Regions from separate parts of the Lysinibacillus sp. FSL P2-0066 genome, predicted to be linked through region 2. Evidence: riboswitches for the same ligand, from Rfam matches in the RefSeq annotation. Region 2 holds a riboswitch; the other holds the start of a gene.
What was found. A riboswitch is a leader RNA that binds a small molecule or an ion and turns the genes downstream of it on or off. The one in region 2 is predicted to bind thiamine pyrophosphate.

Region 1 (8,316 bases), 1.6 Mb from region 2:
ACATGAAGAAGAATTTGAAGCCATTTGCCGTCGCTTTGGTGTTCGACAATTACAATTGAAAGTGGAAGATGGATTGCAATATGCGATTTTCCAGCAATTATTAAAAGCACATTGGATTAGGTGAGGTGAGCCGTATTGGGCTTTAGTCAAATTATATTTAGCTGGACGGCCATCATCCCGGTCATTGTCCTACTTTATTATTTTTTTCGAAAAAAATATACAGATCAAACTGTTTCTTCGACACTTTTTTGGTCGGAGATTATGCAGGAAACGCGTGTATCGCCTTATTTAAAGCATTTACAAAAAAATGCCCTACTATATTTACAGCTTCTTGCTTTACTGCTACTTGTTTTGGCATTGATGAATCCTTATATAAAAAAATCAACCATTGTGGGTGCACAAACTATATTTATTGTAGATACTTCAGCCACAATGCTGGCAGGCAAAGAGCAATCAACCTTTGACGCTCATAAACAGGAAATGCTGAACTTGATGGATGAATTGAATGGTCGACCTGTCACATTAATTACAACTGGCGCAGCCCCAAAAGCTGTTTTACAGCAAGAAACAAACACAAATGAAATAAAAAAAGCTATTCAAGATTTACAAGTAACCTATGAAACTGCTGAAATGAATAAGGCACTGGATGTAGCACAGGCATTTGTGGGCGATACACCAACTTCTATCTATGTTTTTACAGATACACTTGATAAAAAGCAATTACCGATGGACAAGGATTCTGTTAAATGGCTAGTAAGAGGCGCTACTAAAGACTTAACAAATATTGCAATTACACGCTTTGCTGCTACGACAGATGGACAAGTTACGCTGGCGCTTATCCAACTTCATAATGATACAAATACCGAGCAAAAGATAACACTCGCATTGAAAAATGCAAAGGGTGAGGAGCTGGTAGCAGAAAGTGTCGTTGTGCCTCCAAATGAAGCCATTACGAAAACATTCAAAGATTTGCCTATTGCAAAATCGATGACAGCTACTATCGATGCAAAAGATGATTATGCTGTAGATAATCAACAAACTGTTTTACTACAAACGACTTCTTCAAAAATTGTTGTGGATCAAAGCATGCATCAACTGATACAAAAAGGTTTTCAAACGGTTAGTAGTGGTGTGAAAATCGTTCCTTCATCGCAAGTAGCTGACAATCAAGATGCTACAGTAATCACAAATCAAACAGCCTTATTAGAAAAGATGGATAAACCGCTTGTATTATTTGGTCGTGATGATGCAGAGAAAATAAAAGCAAGTGGGACGGTAAGCACTAGGAGTGATGCATTGTTTGCTTTTAGTGAACTAAAGGATGTTTATGTTAGTGCTATTTATCCTGGCTTTGCGGACTATGAAACGATTGCTTCTGTTGGAGAAGAGCCGTTCATACAACGCTCCCCTAAAGGAGATATTGTTATTTTAGCGGATATTGCCGATACTGACTGGCCCTTACATCCATCATTTCCACTATTTCTATGGAGTACTGAGCAGCAGCTAACAGAATCAGTTGGTTCACTTGGGATTTTTTCACCCAATGAACAGCGTGCAGTAGCTTTAGCGCAAGGAGACTGGAATGTTTATTCGCAAGAGGACGAGTTTCTTTCGTCTGTTACAAAGGGGATGTTAACTGCGCCAAAAGAGCCGGGCATTTATATGGTACGTTCAAATAATGAGGAAAAACAATTGATTGTCCAATTGCAAGCCCAAGAACGTGTTATTGAACAAGGAACAAGCTTTACATTAGGTGATATCTCAGACAACGGGAAGGAAGAAGTATCGATGACCTCTTTCGTACCTTGGCTAATTGTCATTATTTTACTATTGCTTGTTTCAGAGTGGGAGGTGCAACGACGTCGTGGATTTACGAATTGATATGCCGTTAGTATTGTTGTTACTCCTTCCATTATTCTTGTATTTTGGATGGACATACTTTCATGAGCGGCAGCGACTCAAAAGAAGTCATATTGTTGTACTTACTATTCGCATAGTGGCAGCAGGCTGTTTAGTTTTTGCACTTGCAGGACCGTATCTATTATTACCAATAAAAGAAGAACAAATTGTTTATTTAGTAGACCGTTCTGCATCTATGAATGGTACGGAAGATGAGATGGTTCAGTTTATTCAGGAAAGCCTACAATCAAAAAAAGAACCACAGCTTGCGGGCATTTATTCATTTTCCTCCACTTTACAAACAGAGGCCATTTTGTCTAAAACCTTAAAGGAAGTACCAAAACTAACTGAAATCAAAGCTACCGATCAAACGAATATAGAACAAAGTCTACAGCTTGCCACAGGTATTATAGATCCTAAAAAGGCAACTCGTCTTGTGCTATTAACAGATGGTAATGAGACAAAGGGAGATGCTTTAGAATTTGCTTCGAAGTTGAAAGGCTCCAATATTAGTGTGGATGTTAAGACTTTTAGTCAGCCAGTTGTCAACGATGTGTCATTAAAAAGCTTTGTATCCCCTCAGGTTGCTTATGTTGGAGAGCAGCAACAATTAGTGACAGACATACATGCAACATCAGCGGCCCAAGGTGAGCTGTTATTATATGAAAATGATGAGCTTATTCATCGAGAGGCCATTGAGCTGACTGAAGGCACGAATGTGTTTACCTATAAACATGCAGCAACAGCTGAAGGGCTTGTAAAATATGAAGCCGTTGTTCAAGTTGGTCAGGATGCTATTTTTGAAAACAATAAGCTAACGAGTGTCACAATGGTTCAAAGTGAACCACATTTATTAATCGTGAATGGTTATGAAACAGCTTCACCAATCGGAGCAGCACTTGGTAGTCAATCGATTGCCTATGATGTTGTAGCGCCCGACAGTCTACCAAATGAACTATCCAGCTATTTGCAATATAATGCTATTATTTTCGACAATGTGCCAGGTCATTTAGTGGGTGAAGCAAAAATGAGTGTTATAGAGCAAGCAGTCAAAAACTTTGGTGTTGGTTTTACAATGGTGGGTGGAGAAAATAGTTTTGGTCTAGGCGGCTATTTTAAAACACCGATTGAAACCTTATTGCCAGTGGAAATGGAAATTAAGGGCAAAGAGCAATTACCTTCCTTAGGATTAGTGATTGTACTTGACCGTTCTGGCAGTATGCAAGGCTCGAAGCTTGAGCTTGCTAAGGAAGCAGCGGCACGTTCTGTTGAGATGTTGCGAGACGAGGATACATTAGGATTCATCGCCTTTGATGATCGTCCTTGGGAGATTATAGAGACAGGGCCTCTTAGCAGTAAAGAAGAGGCTGTGGATACTATTTTATCAGTAACACCTGGTGGTGGAACAGAAATCTATAGTTCACTAGCTAAAGCCTACGAGAACCTTGCTGATTTAAAGCTCCAACGTAAGCATATTATTCTCTTAACAGATGGGCAATCACAGGCAGGGAACTATGAGGATTTAATTGCTGAAGGAAAAGAAGAGGGTATAACCTTATCGACAGTAGCGATTGGACAAGATGCCGATGCGAACTTATTAGAAGCGCTTAGTGACATGGGCAGTGGACGTTTCTATGATGTGATAGATGAGCAAACCATTCCTTCTATTTTATCTCGTGAAACAGCTATGATTTCCCGAACGTATATTGAGGACAATCCATTCTATCCGGCAATTTATAATGCACCAGGATGGAATTCACTGTTTGCTAATGGTGTCCCACAAATGAATGCATACATTGGGACAACGGCAAAACAGGGGGCTACTGTTGTGGCAGAAAGCGAGAAGGAAGATCCTGTGTTAGCCCAGTGGCAATATGGTCTTGGTAAAACATTTGCCTTTACATCTGATTCAACGGGTAAATGGACAGGAGATTGGGCAAGATGGCAGAATTGGGGAGCATTTTGGCAAACACTTATTTCTCAAATGCTACCAAGCTACAATGATGTAGCCTATGATGTAAGATTGGAAGCAGATGGTTCCTTTATGATTACAGACCCTACAAATGAAGCCGCATTTTTAGATATTGTAGCGGTAAATGAAGCAGGGGAGGAGCTAGAAACACAACTTGAAACCATTTCCGCATCTCAAGTTCGAGCTGTAGTACAAGCTGAACCTGGATTAATTTTCTTCCGTGTAGCAGATGAAAAGCAGGCCATTTACCAGGCAGGTCTAAGTGTTCCTTATAGTGCCGAATACGAACTACTCCCTGTAAATAATCAACTGATAGAAGAGTTGACTCAACAAACAGGAGGCACTGTTTTAAAGGAACCACAAGATGTCTTCCGTGACTTTACGACAAAAGGAGCAGATCGGCAAAATATTGCCACATGGCTGCTCTTAGCGAGTATGCTCCTATTCTTTATTGATATTACCATAAGACGTTTTGGTTGGAATTTCCTAACGAACGCGAAGAAGAAAGAGCCGCTGGTTGAGGAAAAACCTGTACAGGCAGAGAATACAAATGTAGCACAGTTATTAAAAGGCATGAAAAAGAGATCTTAAAATGGAGGAGGCAGTGCAAACTTTAATAGGTTTGCACTGCTTTTTTTGTATTGTTTGAATAGAGAGTTGCTCCCTTTGTAGAGAGCGGCAAGGTGATCTAAAAAGTGGGCTCTTTGCTCATAAGGAGAAGAAAGGCGCTCTAAGAAGAGCCATTGCCGCTCATAAAGGAAGAAAGACGTCCAAGTTTGGGCACAGCCTTCTCATAAAATGAAGAGAGACGCTTTAATTTGGACTACCCCTATTTCAAAGAATGCTCCTATTCTCCCCTCTCAATAAAGAGAAGAATTAAACCTCTTTACTAGCTCCGTTTTACACAAGCTGCTAGCAACCATAACACCTAAAATGGCGCCGATTATACTTGATGTTAAAAAGGCTGGTAGGAAGAAGAGAGCTGCTACAGATGTGCCCATGAATAATTTTGCATAAGGGACGGCAATAAGTGAAGCAAGAATGCCAGTGCCTACAACTTCTCCGATACATGCTAACCACATTTTACTGCTATATTTATAGGCAAGGGCAGCACAGAACGCGCCAATGACACTTCCAGGGATAGCTAATAGAGAGCCTGTCCCGGTAAGGATTCGAATGATAGCCGTGACAAAGGCAACAATAACTGTTGGTACGGGTCCAAGTATAATGGCTCCTATCACATTAATAGCATGCTGAACGGGGTATGCACGTGCGATTCCTGTTGGGATGGATATGAAAGTAGACCCTGCAACAGCAATGGCTACTAATAAAGCCATAACTGTTAATTTACGAATTGACATAAGGTTCACTCCTTTTGATAAAGTTCGTGAGGAAAAATAAAAAGGCCGCCTCCTTGAAACACAATAGGAAGCGGCCTTGCCTGTATATAGTGACAATAGCAAGTAGCGCCACTTCCCTCCGCTAGTATGAACTAGATCAGGTTCAAAGGGTCCGTATATTACCATATACGTCTCAGCCTTTTAAAGACTCCCCTAGTGGTTAAAATCATTCAATTTTGTGAATCAACAATAATGTAACATACTGCTAAAAATAGTCAATGATTTTTCAGACTATTTTGTATCGGGATGCATTAAATGAGGTGCTTTTTTCAATGTCCAGATGAGCGCAAGGAAGAAGCAGGCTAATAATATGATAGATCCGAAAATATAGGGGCTATTCATATTCCAGTCAAATAATAGACCAGCTAAAGCAGGTCCAATCATATTCCCAAGGCTCATATAGGCATTATTCAAGCCCGCAGCAAATCCTTGCTCTTTCTCTGCAAGCTTTGAGATAAGTGTATTAACAGCTGGACGAATTAATGTCGTTGCTGTAGAGAAAATCGTTGCTACAACTAATATAAGGGCAAAGCCAGAAACAAATAATATTAAGAAAATAGCAACAGCTGCAATAAATAAATTGACAAGTACTACTTTCATTTCACCGAAGCGATTGAACAGTGGTGTAATGATAAACATTTGTACTACTACTCCAAAAGCACCACCAACAACTAATATAATTGCTATATCCACAGGTGTGTAATTAAACTTTTCTGTCACAAATAATGATAATGTCGTTTGGAAATTTGCAATTCCGAATGAGAACACCAGCATAATAATAAGCATTACAAAATAAGGCATATGTATGGAACGAGCCATTTGCTTCGCCAGATTGTCTTGCTTTTGTTTCTGCTGAGCAGTGTTTGGTTTGGTAGATGGTAATAAGAAATAAGATAAAATAGAAGCTAGGATGGCTGCAGCTCCAGCGGTGAAAAATGGAAAATGTAAGCTTACCTTTGCTAAGAAACCACCGATTCCTGGCCCAATCATAAAGCCAAGAGACATAGCGGCACCCAACATCCCCATACCTTTCCCACGTTCTTCATAGGTTGTGACGTCAGCAACAAAAGCCATAATAGGAGGTGCAACAAATGCGGAACCTAGACCACCTAAAAAGCGTGCTAAAAAGAGCATCCATACATCTGTAGCAAGGCCGAAACCGATTTGAGCAAGACCTGTTACGATAAGACCGAAAATAATTAAATTTTTTCGACCGTACTGATCTGAAAGATTCCCAGCAATAGGAGAAAATACGAATTGAGCTAAGGCGAACGTTGCAATTAGCATACCTAGAACTTGTCCTGCTGCACCAAATATTTTTAAATACTCTGGCATGACAGGAATAATTATGCCGATACTCCCCATTGCGATAAACATATTAAACATTAAAATATACAAAGCCGCCTTATTGGACTTCTGCTGGGTCATCGAATGAACCCCCTTTTTGTAATCAAATATAGTACAGTCTATCATAAAGAATTATTGCTTGGCTAATAGTTAAGATTATAGAGTTGGTTCTATATTTAGAATGGTTTTCCACAAAAGGTTTCGTCAGGGCACCAAGAATTGTAAAATAATCCACTTTTGTAATAAGAATGGATGGACTTCGCTTGTGAAATTTGTGAGTTTGTCTGTAATGGCATAAAGTTTAACTATGTTCAGAAGTAATGAGTGAAGGTTATGTAATACTAAAAGTACATTTTTATGGCTTGCTTATTGATAAAACAATTTGTGCAGGATAGGTGACAAGTATCTATATGCGAGGTTTTTTCATAACAGAAGATGTGGGGAATCTTCAAATTCTAGTTAAATTATTTTCTAAATATAATAATACAAATAGTTGATGGATAATGTTCTTAATTTAATAGAAAGTTAGATAAGCAGAGAAAAAACTAGCGAATTGGTGTGAAACCAATTCGCTAGCTGAATTATCGAATACTCATTTTAAATTCTAAGAATAATTCATTGTATTTCCCTAAATAATCAGGTCCTAAATTTTTGTAGACCTCTAATGTGTCACGTTGTTCTTCAGAAGGATAGTAACGTTCGTCAGAAACAACTTCTTCGTCCATTAAGTCCATAGCTGCAATATTAGGTGTTGAGTAGCCTACAAAATCGGCATTTTGAGCACCAGATTCAGTACTTAGCATGAAGTTGATAAAGGCATGGGCACCATCAATATTTTTTGATGTTTTTGGGATGACCATATTATCAAACCATAAGTTTGAGCCTTCCTCAGGTACAGCAAAGTCTAGCTCTTCATTTTCATACATCATGTCAGCAGCTTGACCAGACCAAGTAAGGGCAACTGTTGCCTCATTATTGATCATTAACGGTGTAATTTCATCTCCAATGATCGCTTTTACATTTGGTGCGAGTGTGATTAATTTATCAGTAGCTTCGCGAAGTTCCTGATCATCTAGTGAATTCAGAGAATAGCCAAGACTGTTTAAGCCCATGCCAATGACTTCACGAGCACCATCTACTAAAAAGACTTTTCGTTTTAAAGAAGGGTCCCATAAATCGTCCCAAGAAGAGAAGTCTAAGTCACCAACTAGGCTTGGATTATAGACTATACCGACAGTTCCCCAAAAATAAGGGACAGAGTATTTATTGTTATCATCGAATGGTAAATCTAAAAAGTAAGGATCAATATTTTTTAAATTAGGGATTTTCGTTTTATCTAAAGGAATCAATAAATTTTCTTCCTTCATTTTTTCGATCATATACTCAGAAGGGACAGCAATATCATAAGCTGTTCCGCCTTGTTGAATCTTTGTCATCATAGCTTCATTGGAATCGAATGTTTCATAAATGACATGAATGCCTGTTTCTTTTTCAAATTCTTTTAACAAATCAGGATCAATATATTCTCCCCAGTTAAAGATGGTTAACGTATCTTTTCCACTTTTACCGCCACCTGCACTTAAGGCATCAGCCGCATAGAATAAAAGGGCTGAAACGACAAGGATGGCGATGGTTGCTTGAATTAGTGACTTCATCGTTGCCCCTCCATTCTTTTATTCGTACGACTTGTAATGAAAT
Region 2 (8,316 bases):
GTATGTCGTTGGACATTATGACTGTGGTATGAGTGCGGTTGATCCTGATGCCATGCTTAGCGAAATGGTACAACGAGGCATCGATCCAGAAACAATCAAAATGTTGGAATATTCCGGTTTTGATTTAAAAGAATTTTTACGAGGTTTCGGTGATGTAGCAACAAGTGTTAAGAAAAGTGTCGATACAATTCGTAATCACCCACTAATGGTTAAAGACGTACCTGTTCATGGTTTAATAATTGATCCAAATACAGGTCATCTAGATTTAATTGAAGATGGTAATAAACAATAAAATTATTTCTTGATACATTCATAAAAGAACAAGTGCCTATCCTCACTATGTGGAAGATAGGCACTTATTATTCTATTCATCCTCTAAACGTGCATACATATAGTGATCTACCCAATGACCATTGATATACAGTAGCTTTCTTAGCAGACCCTCCTGCTGGAATCCAGCCTTCTCTAATACACGCATGGAGGCATTATTTTGTGTTGATACATAGGCCTCTACACGATGTAGACCAATTTGTTCAAATGCAAATCGAACCACCATATTCACAGCTTCTGTGACAATGCCCTTTCCAACATAAATCTCATCCATCGCATAGCCAACAAATGCACTCGAGTACGGTAAGCGTTTGACAGCATAAAGTGCAATATGCCCTATTAGATTGTTTGTACCATGCTCAAAAATACCAAACGTAAATTCACGCTTTGACTCCATTAAATAGAGACTTTCTTGGATTTTTTTGTATTGAGCATCGACTGTATAGTATTCAGGTCTTTGCAGTGGCTCGTATATAGACCAAAAATATTTATTACGGCTTACGAGACCCGTTAAACTTCGTGCATCTTTTTCTTGGAATGTGCGGATGTAGCATTTTTCCCCCTTTATCGTTACCACATTCCCACCCTTTTTTCTTAATAGATTCCAAATTTTAAGCACCATTTCTCCACACTAGCCTTCCAATAAAAATCAATACATTTCTCTTTGTTACATTGGTCAATCCGTCATTCCAAACCCTATTTTTATATTATTGTATGTAAAAAAAGAGGCTGCTACAACCAAAACAGCTCATGTCTTATTGTCATAACAGCACAATTCAATTATTTAGTTTTTTGTTCTTTCTTTTTCTCGTTTACTATTTCTAAACTGGAGGAATCAGCATCCTCTAGTTGTGTATTGTCTAACACATTTGTTAAATGAAGACCACGTTTTTGAGCCTCTCGTTCAATGTGTGCAATGGTTTCTTGTAGCACCTGTACACGGGCATACTTTTTGTCATCTCCAGCTACTAAGATCCATGGCGCATCTTTTTTATCTGTCTTTTCAAACATCGCATTTGCTGCTTCAATATACTGAGGTGTTTTATCTCGATTGCGCCAATCCTCGGCTGTTAACTTCCAAGATTTATAAGGGTTTTGTTCACGTTCTTTAAAGCGTTTTAATTGCTCCTCATCTGATACATGAAGCCAGAACTTAATAATTATGTAATCTCCTGCAGTTAAAATCTTCTCGAAATTATTAATTTCTTCATAAGCACGAGACCATTCATCCTTTGTTGCAAATCCTTCGATGCGTTCTACTAATACGCGACCATACCACGAGCGATCAAAAATAGCGATTTGCCCATGCTGAGGCAATTTTCTCCAAAATCGTTGTAAATAATTGTAGCGTAATTCATGAGCTTGAGGGGCAGATATAGGATGTACAACATAACCGCGAGGATCGACACGTTCGATTAATCGTTTAATAGCGCCACCTTTACCAGCTGCATCCATTCCTTCGAATACCAAAATCAAGCCAATCTTGTTTTTTAATAAAAATTGTTGTGCGTTCAACATTTCATATTGGAGTACTTTTAATTTCTTTTTATACATTTTTTTGTCTAGTTCAACAGTTAGATCTAGATTTTTCAAATTTTGTGTCATGAAACTTCACTCCTTTTATTTGGATATTCTTATTGTACTAAAGAAAGATATGGATGCCTATCAGACATGGTAAATTGTAGGTATAAATAGTAAAACAACACAATACATTGTTGGAAATTTCCGTTATAATAAAAAAAGTGACAGTACTATACTTATTTGTCTTTTCCCTATACAATCTAACACGAAGGGAGAGGAAAACATGCCTCGGTTTATTATGATGACAATCTCTTATCTTGTCTCAATCATCCTAACCTTTTCATCCTTTTTCGTGAACATCAACGGTCAATCTTCGCTAGAAATCGCTAATCGTTTTTCTGTTGTATTTGCACCAGTTAGTGTAAGTCATGTAATTTGGATTATCATTTATTTTTTACTCGGTTATTGGTTAGTTATGAACATGAAAAAGACAACTTTGAAACAGTCTGCGCTTTTTAGTTGCATAAATATATTACAAGCATTGACGTTATACGTCTGGCATCATGAGTTATTTATTGTTTCTCTTGGCATTACATTACTCTTAGTCTTGTATTTATTTATGTTGTATAATACGTACCCTCTTCAGGACAAAGCCTTGTCTGGTCGTATTCCTTTCTCCATTTATTTGGCATGGATGACATTTATTTTTATAACAAATACAAGCTTTACGTTAACGGCTTATGGTTGGAATGGCTTTGGTCTCAGTACGCCTCTTTGGGCAGTGATTTTACTGACATTAGGAGGAGTAATTGCACTACATATCCGTTTCCATCACTTTGATGTTATGTTTCCGAGTGTTTTTATTTGGGCTTATATTGGAATCGCCATACATAATGGTTTTGATGAGCTACTTGTCACTACAGCTGCTTTATTTTTATGTGGTGTTCTCTTTGTTGGCATTTTATTTATTAAAAAAAATCCTGCCTACCAAAAATAAATTGGTTAGCAGGATTTTTCATTGCATCCTATTCTTCGTCTAATGACGTTAAGATAATCGGTTTATCTTTTGTCACAATGACTGAATGTTCGATTTGAGCTACAAGTGATTTATCCGGTGTCACGAATGTCCAGCCATCACCAGCTTCTACGATATGCTCTGCATTTGCTGAGATAAATGGCTCAACCGCAAGTACCATACCTTCTTTCATAATGGTAGAATCCCATGCATCGTAATAATTTAAAATATGGTTGGGTTCATCATGTAAAGATTGACCTAAGCCATGACCTGTTAAATTCATAATAACAGTTAGGCCATTAGCATTTGCCTCGCGTTCAACTGCTTTACCAATTTGATTTAATTTAGATCCAGCCTTTACCTTTGTCATTGCTCGATCAAAGGCGCTTTTGGCAACACGACAAAGCTTTTCTTTGTCCTCATAGCCATCACCAACAACAAATGAAATTCCTGTGTCAGCAAAATAACCATTTAAAGAGCCAGAAACATCAATATTTACGATATCCCCTTCTTGAATAACACGCTTTCCTGGAATACCATGTGCTACTTCTTCATTAACACTAATACATGTATACCCTGGGAAATCATATTCTCCCTTTGGTCCAGAAATAGCGCCTGCCTCTGCAAACATGCGGCCAGCAATTTCATCAAGCTCAAGTGTTGTAACACCTGGTTTTGTAGCAGCTTTCATCGCTTCACGAATTTCAGCACAAATGCGTCCTATTTTTTTAAAAGCTTCAATCTCTTCTTGCGTTTTTACAATCATGTATAACGTCCCTTTCATCTAATATCTATTCTTTAATATAACATAACTTTTTATGCGTATAACGATAAACGCTTTAAATATTGTATGCTTTCCTACTTTGCAAAGTGCTAAAAGAGCTATTCACGACAAAAAAGTCCCTCCACTCATGTGAAGGGACTTGCATTAAGCTTTTCTTTGCATTAATTGTGGAGCGGCTGTGAATAAAAGAACACCAACGATTGCCGTTAATATAGTTGCTGGTAGCATATATGTACCATTGTAGATGATGGAATAGATCCATGCATTTTGGTCGCCCGCATATTCGGCAAAAAATACAGCACCAGCAATTGTATGTGCTGTGTATCGTAAGAAGCCTGCGAAAACGGTACCTATTATTATATAAAGTGCCATTTTTGTTTTATTCATATGTTTAGCAGCGTCTAACACTGGTCCACGTACAACCGCCGCTAAACCTACAACTGTAAAAGCAACTCCATAATCCAATAATCCTTGTAGCCAGTGCACTATATAGGAACCAAACATTGTTTGCATAACACCCACAAGTAGTCCCGTTGTTAACCCAGCTACTAAGCCCCAGCGAAATGCTATTAACATAATTGGTACCATAACAAGACTAACTGAACCGCCTTGTGCCCATACTTTAAAGGAAACTTGATCCAGTACGAGACCAATCGCTGCAAAAATCGCAATCTCCACTAGCATTAATAGTCTTTTTTTGTCCATACATATTCTCTCCTTTGTTCCGATGTAGGATACAAGAGCAGGAATAGAAAAGCGCTGATATGTCTCTTTCTGACACCTTTTTCCTTTAAGAATGAAAAAACGATGTCAGGACAGAGCCTCACATCGTACAAGTGTCGGTTTCTATCCACATCCCTACGCAAGCGTTAACTTACAGGTTCGAAGAGTCAAGGCATTACGTGCCCAGTCTCAGCTGACATCATCAGCTCCCCTTGTGGTCGTTACATCTGAATTTATTTGAACAATCTCATTGTACGCAATGGATAGGAGGATTACAACCTTCTATACAATATATTTTTTGAAACTTTGCTGTTTTTCATGCGTAAATATTTAAAAAGGAGGTACAACTATGGAGAATCAAAAAATTTTAGCTGCCTTTAGTTATCTTAGTATTTTCTTCGCCCCTTTTATCGTTCCATTAATTGTTTATTTTGTGACAAAAGACAGTGATGTAAAAAGACATTCGATTCGTGCACTTGTCTCTCATTTAATACCTTTTGTTTTTGGCATTCTATTCTTTATTGTCTTTGTTTTTTCTACATTTAGTTTAGATCCAACCTCCAGCAACAAGACCATGATGATTATTTGGTTTACTTCATTCGCCATCTATGCGCTCGTCTCACTAGGTATTGTGATTTGGAATATAATTCAGGCTGTTCGTGTTATCCGTTAATGTTTTATTTTTAAGTGAAACAGGTAGTAGTAATTGTAAAAGGAGCTGTTTTAGGATGAAAGTATCAAACGTTGTAAAAACTGCCGTCAAGTTAGCACCTATTGTTATTCCTATCGTAAAAAAAGTAATGGCTGCAAAAAAGGGAACAACGCCTACAACCCCAGCTAGAAAAAAATAAAACGAAGGCGTATTCCTTTTTTCTGGAAATACACCTTCATTTTATTTCACTTCAAAATGGGTTTGACTATGGCCATTCAATGTTTTTTCCACATGTAAAACCGCTGGCATCGCAGATTTCAATTCAGGTACATGCGAAATTACACCAATCATGCGACCAGAATCCTGTAAATCAATTAATGTATCAATTGCTTTATTTAGTGATTCCTCATCAAGTGAGCCAAAGCCCTCATCAATAAACATCGTTTCAATATGAATGTTACCTTGGAAGCTTTGAATCACATCTGCCATCCCCAATGCAAGGCTTAACGAAGCATTAAATTTCTCGCCACCTGATAATGTTTTGACATCTCGTAATTGATCCGTATAGGCATCATAAACATCAAGACCAAGTCCACTTTGCTTCGCATGCTTTTCTAACCTATCTGAGCGCCTAAGCTCAAATTGACCGTTTGATAAATGATATAGCCGTATATTGGCAGCAACTGTAATTTGATCTAAGTAATTAATTTGGATATAACGCTCAAAGGATAGCTTTTTCGAGTTTTGTCCATTTAATAATCCATAGAGCTCCTTTACTCGCCCTGCTTCTTGTTCAAGTAAATGAAGCTCTTTCGCTATTTCTTTCACCTTTTCACTAAAGCCTTGGCATGCTTGTGCAAATCCATTCAACTGTTGCAAACGTTTAAATGCTTCCTCATAAGAAATACGATGCTGTTCTACCCTTGCTTCCATCGCCACTAAATCTTGCTTCTCTTTCCCTTGAAGATATGTAGCCCCTTCGGTAATCTGGATTTGCAACGTGTGTACTTGTAAAGCATAGTCGCTACATGCTTTTCGAAGTGCATCTAATTGTATGACACTCCGTTTAGCAGTAGCATAAGCCTCATAGCTTTCGAAACCTATTTCTTGCATATTTGCTGTAAATTGCTGAAGCTTTTCATTTATTTTAAGCTGTAATTCCTCAAAGGACTGTTTGGCAATTTCTACAGTTAGTGTTGCATTGCTAGCCGCTTCCTTTGCTGCATGCAAATTTTCTTGACTTGCTTGCCAACTTTTTTGAAGCGCTTCTTTCTGTTTGCTAACATCCATAAGTTGTTGCTTTAATTGCTGTAAAGTTGGTAAATTAGCAGGCATCTGCTTAAGCTGTTCTTCTACAACTGCTTCTAATCTTGTCCATTCTTTTATCTGCTCCGCTAAATATTGCTCTAGCTTTGTTTGCTTATTCCGTAGTTGCTCTATTCGATCATGCTGATGCTTTATTTTTAATCGCACATCAGCTAGTTGATGATGAATGGCTTTTAATGCAGCAATCTCCTGTTCCACTTCATGTAAGGTAACGATGATTTGTGATTGGTTTTCTTGTTTAATATTTTGTGCCTCAAGTTGTTGCCAGGTATCTTGAAGTAGTTGCTGCGTAGATGCTAAAAATGCCTCTTTCTCTAGATACTTACGTTCGTCTGCGGATGCCTTCGCTCTTAATGCTTCCACTTGAGTAAGCTCAATCACTTCCAGTTGCTCATTGTGTGCTTTCTGATGTGTCATACTACCACAAACAGGACAAGGCTCTCCTTCCTTCAGCTGTTTGGCTAAAATACTAGCCTGACTCGTCAGCCACCGTTGCTGCAAAAGTTGAAGAGCCTCTTTACTTTCTTGATAGAGACTTTCTGAAGCAACTACATCCTGCCTAGCTAACTCTACGGCATGTTTATATTTCTCCGCTTGCTTGATTAAAGCAACCTGTTCCCGTAGTTTCGGTAATTGTTCTAAATAGCTTTCATAGGGTTCAACCTGTTTTTCATAGCCTTCTAATGATTGAGAAAAATGCTGTAATTGCTCTTGTTCATTTTCCAAAAGTTTGAGGTTATCATGTACTGCTCGTTTTGCATTTTCAGCATACTGCTCTGCTATTTGCAGCTGTTGTACATTGTGTTCATACGCTTCAAATTTCGGTAATAGCGCTAGCATCTCTATTTCCTGCTGTAAGATTTGCTGTCGTTCAGATTCTTTAGCCTCTTCTATCTCATAATTTTCTTGTGCTTCTTGCAACTGTTCTTGTGATTGCTGTTGCTTAACCTTTGCTTGTTGAAAAGCTAGTTCTTTTACATTCAGTTCAGCACGTAAATCCTTGCATTGTTGTTCTTGCAGCGTAAGTCGCTCTGCTTGTTCTGCTAAAGCAATCTCCTGCTCCTTTGCTCGGTATGAATCCTGCTGTTGTAAAAGTGTTTGCAACCGCTGCTGTCGATTAGCTTGCTCATCGAATTGCTCATTAAGCGTTTTTGCTAAGCGATAATATTCCTGCTCTTTTTGATGAAGGCTATACGCTTCTTCATAGTGTAGCAGTTCACTTTCTCCACATTTCTTATAGTAGCTAAGCTCCTCATCAAGCGCCTCTGTCAGTTGATGTAGATTCTCTGTATTATCAGCAATCAATGTGAATAAAGCGGATGAACGCTGTGGTAAGGCACCCACAATTTGACCAAGTAAATGTTCTTTTAATTGTTTGGCACGCTCAACATCACTTTCAGCCTCTTTACGCTTGGCATCAAGCTTTTTTGCCATGACACCGAAACGATCTGTTTTAAAGATTTTCCGTAAAATTACTTCCTTATTTGTTGAATCAGAGGTTAATAGTTTTCTAAATTCACCTTGAGGTAACATCACTATTTGGCTAAATTGATCTTTTGTGAGACCAATAATTTCCTGTAACTTCTTATCGACTTCAAGCGTTTGCTGTTTCTCTACAATGCTATAATCCAGCTTTCCCTCTTTTACTTCTGCTAGCTCTATTTTCTTCCCAGTAACCGTTTTATTTTTTTCTTTAATATGACCTGGCTGTCGTACTATTTGATAGACTTTCCCATGCATTTCAAAGACGAGCTCTACAGCTGTATATACATCATCATGCGCAAAGCCGCTTCTCAGTAAAGCTGTATCCTGCCGATCCTCCCCACTACCTGATCCGTAAAGAGCATAGCAAATAGCATCGAAAATAGTTGTTTTACCTGCACCCGTTTTTCCAGAAATGGCAAACAATCGATGCTCCCCTAGCTCTTGAAAATCAATTACTTCCGTGTCTTTATATGGACCAAA

Region 1: linked by a shared signal. The riboswitch ahead of thiW (energy coupling factor transporter S component ThiW) and the one ahead of thiT (energy-coupled thiamine transporter ThiT) in region 2 are both predicted to bind thiamine pyrophosphate.

What each region holds. Positions count from the first base shown of each region.
Region 1 covers NZ_CP150202.1:833,432-841,747, forward strand. Annotated here, with positions in the region: gene MKZ14_RS03925 (DUF58 domain-containing protein) at 1-124, shown strand, start outside; gene MKZ14_RS03930 (BatA and WFA domain-containing protein) at 136-1,881, shown strand; gene MKZ14_RS03935 (VWA domain-containing protein) at 1,865-4,462, shown strand; gene thiW (energy coupling factor transporter S component ThiW) at 4,732-5,232, opposite strand; TPP riboswitch at 5,329-5,436, opposite strand; gene MKZ14_RS03945 (MFS transporter) at 5,503-6,699, opposite strand; gene MKZ14_RS03950 (ABC transporter substrate-binding protein) at 7,200-8,273, opposite strand; gene MKZ14_RS03955 (ABC transporter permease) at 8,270-8,316, opposite strand, start outside.
Region 2 covers NZ_CP150202.1:3,845,512-3,853,827, forward strand. Annotated here, with positions in the region: gene MKZ14_RS19180 (carbonic anhydrase) at 1-292, shown strand, start outside; gene MKZ14_RS19185 (GNAT family protein) at 365-952, opposite strand; gene MKZ14_RS19190 (polyphosphate kinase) at 1,111-1,935, opposite strand; gene MKZ14_RS19195 (hypothetical protein) at 2,135-2,848, shown strand; gene map (type I methionyl aminopeptidase) at 2,877-3,632, opposite strand; gene thiT (energy-coupled thiamine transporter ThiT) at 3,795-4,355, opposite strand; TPP riboswitch at 4,489-4,596, opposite strand; gene MKZ14_RS19210 (DUF4870 domain-containing protein) at 4,723-5,046, shown strand; gene MKZ14_RS19215 (hypothetical protein) at 5,102-5,224, shown strand; gene MKZ14_RS19220 (SMC family ATPase) at 5,266-8,316, opposite strand, start outside.